Regions from separate parts of the Undibacterium sp. GrIS 1.8 genome, predicted to be linked through region 2. Evidence: predicted binding sites of a transcription regulator. Region 2 holds the regulator's gene; the other holds the start of a gene.
The links. The regulator NrdR, encoded in region 2, represses ribonucleotide reductase genes. The targets are predictions, from matches to a motif close to CACNANATNTNGTG.

Region 1: the regulator NrdR is predicted to act here: its motif matches at 2,162-2,175, upstream of AAKU64_RS21025 (ribonucleoside-diphosphate reductase subunit alpha).

What each region holds. Positions count from the first base shown of each region.
Region 1 covers NZ_JBEONQ010000076.1:3,355-7,785, forward strand. The annotation lists gene AAKU64_RS21025 (ribonucleoside-diphosphate reductase subunit alpha) at 1-1,882, opposite strand, end outside; gene ampD (1,6-anhydro-N-acetylmuramyl-L-alanine amidase AmpD) at 2,338-2,994, opposite strand; gene AAKU64_RS21035 (sigma-54-dependent transcriptional regulator) at 3,011-4,431, opposite strand, start outside.
Region 2 covers NZ_JBEONQ010000013.1:85,017-89,447, forward strand. The annotation lists gene AAKU64_RS08370 (SDR family NAD(P)-dependent oxidoreductase) at 1-277, opposite strand, end outside; ZMP/ZTP riboswitch at 564-700, shown strand; gene glyA (serine hydroxymethyltransferase) at 788-2,038, shown strand; gene nrdR (transcriptional regulator NrdR) at 2,319-2,786, shown strand; gene AAKU64_RS08385 (GAF domain-containing protein) at 2,916-3,617, shown strand; gene AAKU64_RS08390 (S-(hydroxymethyl)glutathione dehydrogenase/class III alcohol dehydrogenase) at 3,745-4,431, shown strand, end outside.

The sequences.
Region 1 (4,431 bases), on a different contig from region 2:
TTTGTAACTTGATGTGATCGAGTTTGCCGTCCTTCATGTGCGCTGGCATATTGACCGAACCTAAATTACATACTGCGATCTCGCTGTCGTTTGTGTTGAGTGTGATTTCGGTGCACAAATTAGATGAGTGAACTACGCCCACATGTTGTTGTGGCGAGCGAATATTGCATGGGTCTTTAAATGTAATCCATGGATGACCAGTCTCAAACAGCATGGATAACATCTTGCGCCACAAGTCTAGCGCAGGGATTTTTTTGGATAGTTCCAGCTCACCGCTCGCCGCTTTAGCTTCATAAGCAACGTAAGCCTGTTCGAAAGCTTTGCCAAACTTCTCATGCAAGTCAGGTACATCGGACGGCGAGAATAAAGTCCAGTCGCCTTTTTCCATAACACGCTTCATGAACAAGTCAGGAATCCAGTTAGCGGTATTCATGTCATGCGTACGACGACGATCATCGCCAGTGTTTTTACGCAGATCAAGAAATTCCTCAATATCCATGTGCCAGGTTTCCAGATAAGCGCAGACTGCACCTTTACGCTTACCACCTTGGTTGACCGCAACGGCTGTGTCGTTGACGACTTTCAGGAAAGGCACGACGCCTTGGGATTTACCGTTAGTTCCTTTAATATGTGCGCCGAGTGAGCGGACTGGCGTCCAGTCATTGCCCAAACCACCTGCATATTTCGCCAGCAGAGCGTTTTCTTTGATCGCTTCGTAAATACCATCCAGATCATCCGCGACCGTAGTCAAGTAGCAAGAGGACAGTTGTGAACGCTGTGTACCTGAGTTGAACAAAGTCGGAGTCGAACTCATAAAATCAAAGCTAGACAATAAATTATAAAACTCAATTGCACGAGCTTCACGATCAATCTCGCTAATAGCAAGACCCATCGCAACACGCATGTAAAAGGCTTGCGGCATCTCAATCCGTGTTCCACGTACATGCAAGAAGTAACGATCGTACAAAGTTTGCAGACCGATGTAACCAAATTGCAAATCACGATCAGCAACCAGCGCGTTGGCAAGCTTTTTCAAATCGAACTGACCTAATTTTGCATCCAACAACTCTGCTTCAATACCCTTTTTGATAAATTTAGGGAAGTAGTCAACGTATTCTGCCGCCGCTGCTTGTTGCGCAACTTCTTTACCAAATACCTCTTTACGAACTGTATGCAACAACAAACGTGCTGTAACCTGACTATAGGCAGGCTCTTTTTCCATCAAAGCGCGGGCAGCCAAAATAGCCGATTTATGCAGCTCTTCAACTGGCACGCCATCGTACAAATTCTTTAAGGTTTCTGCCAGAATTGCTTCTGGATCGGCCAACTTATCCAAACCAACGCAAGCAGCTGTAATCAAGTTACGAACTTGTGCGATATCCAGCACCGTAGGTTGACCATCAACGATCACATGAATTTGCGGTACTGCGATATCGGTCTTGGATGCCTGTTGCGATTCTAGTTGCTGGCGGCGCTCATCTTGACGCTTGGCACGATACAAAACATAGGCACGTGCCACATCATGTTCGCCAGAACGCATCAGTGCTAATTCAACTTGATCCTGGATATCTTCAATATGAAACGTACCGCCAGTTGGCTGTCTGCGTACCAAAGCAGACACGACGCTAGCAGTTAATTGCTCTACCAATTCACGGATACGGGCAGACGCCGCACCTTGGCCGCCGTTAACTGCCAAAAAGGCTTTAGTCACAGCGATTGCGATTTTGGAAGGCTCAAAACCAACCACAGCACCATTCCGGCGAATGATGCGGTAGTCACTGTAACTGGTAGCTTGCGAAACTGGCGCATGGTTAACTGCATGCGACTGTAAAGCCGACAGATCAGATGTGATTGGTGTTGATGTTTCTATTGAAGAGTGCATTTGGCCTCCGGGGTCAGCGTGAATTGTGTTTACGTCGTACTTCGTGTTTTGAGACCGATGATCTCGATCGCAATGCTTATTTTTTCAACTAAGTTACCGAACTAAGTTGCTCAACTACGTTTGATTTACTGCGTTTGGTTTGTATTTACTGGAATTACCTACTGTCTTGAATTAGGTTTTTACTCCATTTGAGTCAAGCAATATAAATTCAGTGTGAATTCAAAATCTGATCCAAGTCTCTGTTTTATAAATCATTTATGACAATAAAACCGGGGTAAAAACAAGATCAAGTGAAACAGGATTAACAGCAGCATTATTTAAACCAAACCACTAGATGTAGTGCAGAAGATTTGATTTGCACTAATTCTAGTGCCAGAGAGGGAGATGTGCAATCGCTTTTTTTGTTAAAAAGAGAATTATTTTTTTACGACAGCTGGGTTTGTTGATTGACAATCTCAAAGCATGAATGGAAAGCTTGGTGCAGCATGAGTAAGCACTAACCTAAATTCTTGATCCAATAATTTTTTATATTGTTTCCAGTCAAAATAGGGGCCGGGGTCAGTCTTCCTTCCAGGAGCAATATCTTGATGTCCAACGATGTGACGGATAGGTAGTTTTTGGCATAGGGCGTAACTGAGCGATGCCAGGGTCTGATATTGCCCAGCTTCAAACTCCTTAGTATCAGTCCCCTCAAGCTCTATGCCTACAGAAAAATCGTTACAGCCAGACTCTCCATTGAACTGCGAAACACCCGCATGCCAGGCCCGTGCCGCGGTTGAGACGAACTGCAATAAGCTTCCATCACGGCGTATCAAAAAATGGCTAGACACGCGTATGCCGCGCAAGGACTCCAAACTGGGGTGCATTGAGTAATCAAGCTGATTTAAGAATAAATCGGGAATTGCAGAGCCGCCAAATTGACCGGCAGGCAAGCTGATGTTGTGAATTACCAGCAGTGAAACTTCGGAATGCTCGGAGCGAGCATCAAAATTAGAAGACGGCAGCCGCGTTGCTAATGAATACCAACCATCCGCATCTAACCCGATAGTTGTGCTCGAAGATGCCGAGTTCGTCTGCCTTGCCGAGCTTGATGGATTTAATGGAGTTGACATAGTCAAATGACCCGATTTACTCCGGGTCATGAATCTTCAGTTTTTGTATCTGGTAACGCAATTGCCGGAAACTTACTCCCAGTAATTCTGCCGCTTGTGTGCGGTTATTGCGCGTCTTAACCAGTGCGCGGCGAATAACTTCCTTCTCTATCCGCTCCAGATAATCTGGCAGAGAACATGGTAAATCAGGCTCGATGAAAATATTTTTCCCGTTATCCGTGACGCTAACGACAGGCGCTACATGATGCGCATTCTGGTACGGGGACAAAGCGGCAGAGTTAGTTTCAATCGCATGGCTTGGGTTTAGCACCTCTGCAGGAGCCGATGTTTCAGGCGTGTCAGGCAGGCTCGTCATTGCTGGTGAAAGTACTGGTAATGCTTTTGTCGCAGGACGCAAAGCCAGATCACTGACCTCAATACAACCATCATTCGCAAATGCCAACGCACGCTCCAGAATATTCTCCAGTTCGCGCACATTACCCGGAAAATCATAGGCGGCCAAAGCTTGCAGCGCCTCATCAGATAGTAAGGTAGCAGCGCCAGAATTAGAAAGTTCTGGGGTAGAAAGACGTCGCAAAATACCTTGCGCCAATTCTGCCACATCCCCTAAACGCTCACGTAGCGGAGGCAAATGCAACTCAATGACATTCAGGCGGTAATATAAATCTTGGCGAAATTTACCTGCCGTCACGCAATTAGCCAGGTTTTGGTGAGTCGCGCTAATAATACGGACATCGACAGGCTCTTCGTTAGTCGCGCCGACCTTGCGGACTCGCCTCTCTTGTATCGCACGCAACAGCTTGACTTGCATCGCCAGCGGCAAATCAGCAACCTCATCCAACATCAGCGTACCGCCGCTCGCCGCCTGAAAAAAACCATCACGGTCATCACTGGCGCCAGTGAACGCACCTTTGCGATAACCAAAAAATTCCGCCTCCATCAAGGCCTCTGGGATGGCACCACAATTAACGGCAATAAATGCTTTGTCCGCACGCGCACTATTATTGTGTATCTCACGCGCTGCCAGCTCTTTACCGCTACCTGATTCTCCAGTGATGATGACTGGTGCCATGCTGCGCGCCAGTCTGGTGATTTGGGAGCGAACATGCTGTAGCGCCTCAGAACGTCCGATCAAACCAGAAGGTAGGATGCGCTCTGCTTGCTTGCTATCATTACCATCTTGAATGTCATGTGCTGTACGGATTTCGCCCAACTGCAAAGCTGATCTGACCAGCTTACGCAACTGATCCAGTGCCACCGGCTTAGACACGTAATCAAAGGCACCTGCCTTAAGGGCAACCACTGCGTTGTCAGCGCTGCCAAAAGCGGTAATCACAGCAATCGGCGTATTTTTATAATGGCTGTTAACGTCCTGGACTAACTCCATGCCAGAACCATCCGGTAAGCGCATATCAGTCAGGATTAAGGCATAACTGG
Region 2 (4,431 bases):
AGTGTGCTGGCTCTGTGCCCAGCGCCAGTCCGGCATTATTGATGAGCACATCGATTTCTTTCCATTCTGCGGGTAACTGCGCCAGCGCCGCGCTGATGGATGCTTTGTCAGTGACATCCATCTTGATAGGTAACAAGGCCGCACCCAGCTCAGCCTGCAAGGCGTCCAGACGATCCGTGCGGCGGGCGGCAGCAATCACTTTATGACCATTCGACGCGAACTTACGCGCCATCTCTTCGCCAAAACCTGAACTTGCACCGGTGATTAAAACGATCATGATTTCCTCTTAGTTTGATGTGATTTTGGATGTGATACTGGATTTGATGCTGATGATGTGACTAATTTTTTGCATGGCGAACATCGTCGCGAAAACGCCTGCCGTCATTCTATGCGGTTTTTCTACAATCGTTATGCCTGAGCTTGTGACGCCTTGTAACCTCCAATGGGCAAACACCTTCAATTTATTTAACGCGAAGTATTCATCAGACTAAAATACCGTTATTCGGCAAATCGCATCCAAATCTTGCTCAAAAATGGGGCTTGGCGTAAAATTTGGGCACCATTTCGTCTCACGTGACTGGCGAAAATGTCTTAAACGCAGCAGTTTGCTCAATTAGCAACAAACGCTGCGCTTGACGACAAAGATGGAGATCCATCGGGAAGCGTGAGATTTCAATAGCCGTGCGCCTGGGTAGCCTGATATGGACATAGCGATTTAGGCTGCCCGTTCCCTTTTCAGGGCACCAGATCATCTGCAATTACCTTCTAATTAAACAGGAAGCTTGTCATGTTCGCAAAAACTCACACCCTCGCCAATACCGATCCAGAATTGTTTGCCGTGATTCAACAAGAGAATCACCGCCAGCAAGAACATATTGAATTGATCGCCTCAGAAAACTATACCTCGCCAGCAGTGATGGAAGCCCAGGGCTCGCAACTCACTAACAAATACGCTGAAGGCTACCCGGGCAAGCGCTACTACGGCGGTTGCGAATATGTGGACGTGGTTGAGCAAATGGCGATTGATCGCCTGAAAGAATTATTCGGCGCGAACTTCGCTAACGTCCAACCTAATTCCGGCTCCCAAGCGAACCAAGGCGTGTTCTTCGCGTTGTTAAATCCGGGCGATACCATCATGGGTATGAGTCTGGCAGAAGGCGGACATCTGACCCACGGCATGCCTCTCAACATGTCAGGCAAATGGTTTAACGTGGTCTCTTACGGCCTGAACGCCGCTGAAGACATCGATTACGATGCGATGGAAAAACTCGCGCGCGAAGCCAAACCAAAAATCATCATCGCTGGCGCATCCGCATTTTCTCTGCGCATCGACTTTGAACGCTTCAGCAAAATCGCCAAAGAAATCGGCGCCTACTTTATGGTCGATATGGCGCACTATGCCGGCCTGATCGCGGCAGGCGTTTATCCTAACCCTATGCCATTCGCCGACGTAGTAACTTCCACCACGCACAAGAGTCTGCGCGGCCCTCGCGGCGGGATTATTTTGTCGAATGATGAAGCGATTGCCAAAAAGATCAATTCAGCGATTTTCCCCGGCATCCAAGGCGGCCCATTGATGCACGTGATCGCAGGCAAAGCAGTGGCGTTCAAAGAAGCACTGACGCCAGAGTTCAAAGCCTACCAGCAACAAGTCGTCAAAAATGCCGCTGCACTGGCACAAACCCTGACTGAACGTGGTCTACGCATCGTCTCCGGCCGTACAGAATCGCATGTGATGCTGGTTGATTTACGCCCTAAAGGTTTGACAGGCAAAGAAGCAGAAGCCATCCTCGGCTCCGCCCATATGACCTGCAACAAAAACGGCATTCCTAACGATCCGCAAAAACCGATGATCACCTCCGGTATCCGCCTGGGCAGCCCGGCATTTACTACACGTGGTTTTAAAGAGGCAGAAGCGATCAAAGTCGGCCATCTGATCGCCGATGTGTTGGACAACCCAAATGATGCTGCGACCATAGAGCGCGTTAAAGTCGAAGTCAAGAAACTGACCGATGCCTTCCCTGTATATTCTGCATAAAACGCAGCATAAGTAATCCACCGTAAAATATTAGCGATAGTGTAAATACGGATCGCAGTAAAACCAACGCCACTCAGACCGAGTGGCGTTGTTGTAATAACTGGTAGTTTTTGTGCCCGTTTTGCCAAATTCAGCTCATAAGTAATACAATAAGAATAAATATACTATCTACCTGTATATTTTAATCGTCCATAGAAAGACTGGACAATCAGGCATTTTCTATAAAAATAATGGGGAGTATGCACTCTACGCTGCATTTTCTTCCCGACTTGGAGTCAGTATGAAATGTCCGTTCTGTCACCACGATGACACGCAAGTAATCGACACCCGCGTGCCGGATGACGGCAATACCATCCGCCGCCGCCGCCGTTGCGCCAATTGCGATAAACGCTTCACAACGTATGAGCGGATCGAACTGGCGATGCCTGTCATCGTCAAAAAGAATGGCAGTAGAACCGAATTTGAAACCGCCAAACTACGCGGCAGCCTGATGCTAGCCTTGCGCAAGCGTCCCGTATCGGCAGAAGCGGTGGACAATGCCATCCAGCGCATAGAAGAAAAACTCCTGGCCAGCGGTGAGCGAGAAGTCGTTTCTGGCCACGTCGGTGAACTGGTTATGCGCGAACTAAAACGTCTGGACAAAGTCGCCTACATCCGATTTGCCTCGGTGTATAAAAGTTTTGAAGACGTATCAGAATTTGCCGAAGCGATTCAAGAAATTGCACAAGAAAAAAAGCCAAAGAAATAGATTGCTAAACTGCTGGAAAAGTGGGCGCCGGGCGCTGCACTGCCGGGCTTTTTCAGCGTTCCGTCCTATGCCACATTGATATGAGACATCTGATAAACTCAGGTACTTTTCAGAACCTCGGGCAGACCAATGTCAATCGCATTTTTTATGGCACACAGCGGCATCGATCAAGCACAATTACCGCTTGATTTTGCGACGCAAGTTTCCAGCTACCAAGAACAACTGCAGCAGTTCATCAGATCCACTGAAAAAGACACGCAAGTCCAATGGCAATATCAAGTGCCAGAATTGGGCGAAGGCGGATCATGCTCTTTGTTTGATCAGCTATCCGCCACGCCCTACGATCTCGCCGCCAGCTTGGGCGGACAAACGTCTGACAATCTGCGGCTCTTGCAACGAGTGACCGCGCTGGTCAAGTTTTATCAGCAACACAGCGGTAGCCAGTGGTTTGGCGTGTATAAAAAAATCGATCAAACACCTACAGGGTCAGATGGTAATTCCGTGCTGGTCAAACTAGCCTACTTTGGCGCCGCGTCGCGTGCCGAATTTCCGCTCACACCTGAATTTGCTGCTAACAGTAATAACAGCACCGTCGGCATCAGCGGTAAGGGGCGGATTATCAATAACGTCAGCGCCTATCTTGCAACCGGCGGCGAGTATTACACCTGCGATCCAAAAGTGCAGGCAGAAGCTTGCTTGCCGATCCTGGCAGTAGATGGTCGCGTGTTAGGGATTATCGATTCAGAAGCATTTACACAGAATATTTTTACCGGTGCTGAGCTCGCTTTGCTCGTCGCGGTAGCTACTAGCTTGTCTAGTATTCTCGGCTAAAAATTGCTGTCAGCTTTTAGTCATTTATTACGAATCTATACATTACGGATCTACCCATTACGGGTTTACACATTACAGTTCTACTTATTACAGTTCACCCTACCTCCTATCACGACAAAGGACAGACATGAAAACCAAAGCAGCAGTCGCATGGCAAGCCGGCAAACCACTGACGATTGAAGAAGTTGAACTGGGCGGCCCCAGAGCCGGTGAAGTCTTAGTCGAAATCAAAGCCACTGGCATTTGCCACACCGATTACTACACCTTGTCTGGCGCTGATCCTGAAGGTATTTTCCCGGCGATTCTTGGGCATGAAGGCGCAGGCGTCGTGGTCGATGTCGGCCCCGGCGTTAAGAGTTTGAAAAAAGATGATCATGTGATCCCGCTCTATACGCCTGAGTGCCGTGAATGTAAATTTTGCCTCTCACAAAAAACCAATCTCTGTCAGGCAATCCGCAGCACCCAAGGTCGCGGTCTGATGCCAGATGCGACTAGCCGTTTCTCATTAGATGGCAAGCCGCTATATCACTACATGGGTACATCGACTTTCTCCAATTACATCGTAGTGCCAGAAATCGCTCTCGCAAAAATTCGTGAAGATGCGCCTTTCGACAAAGTCTGCTACATCGGTTGCGGCGTCACTACCGGCGTCGGCGCTGTGTTGTTCACGGCTAAAGTCGAAGCGGGTGCCAACGTGGTCGTGTTTGGTCTCGGCGGCATCGGACTCAACGTGATTCAGGCGGCGCGCATGGTGGGAGCAAATAAAATTATTGGCGTTGATATCAATCCGGCTCGTGAAGCCATGGCGCGCAAA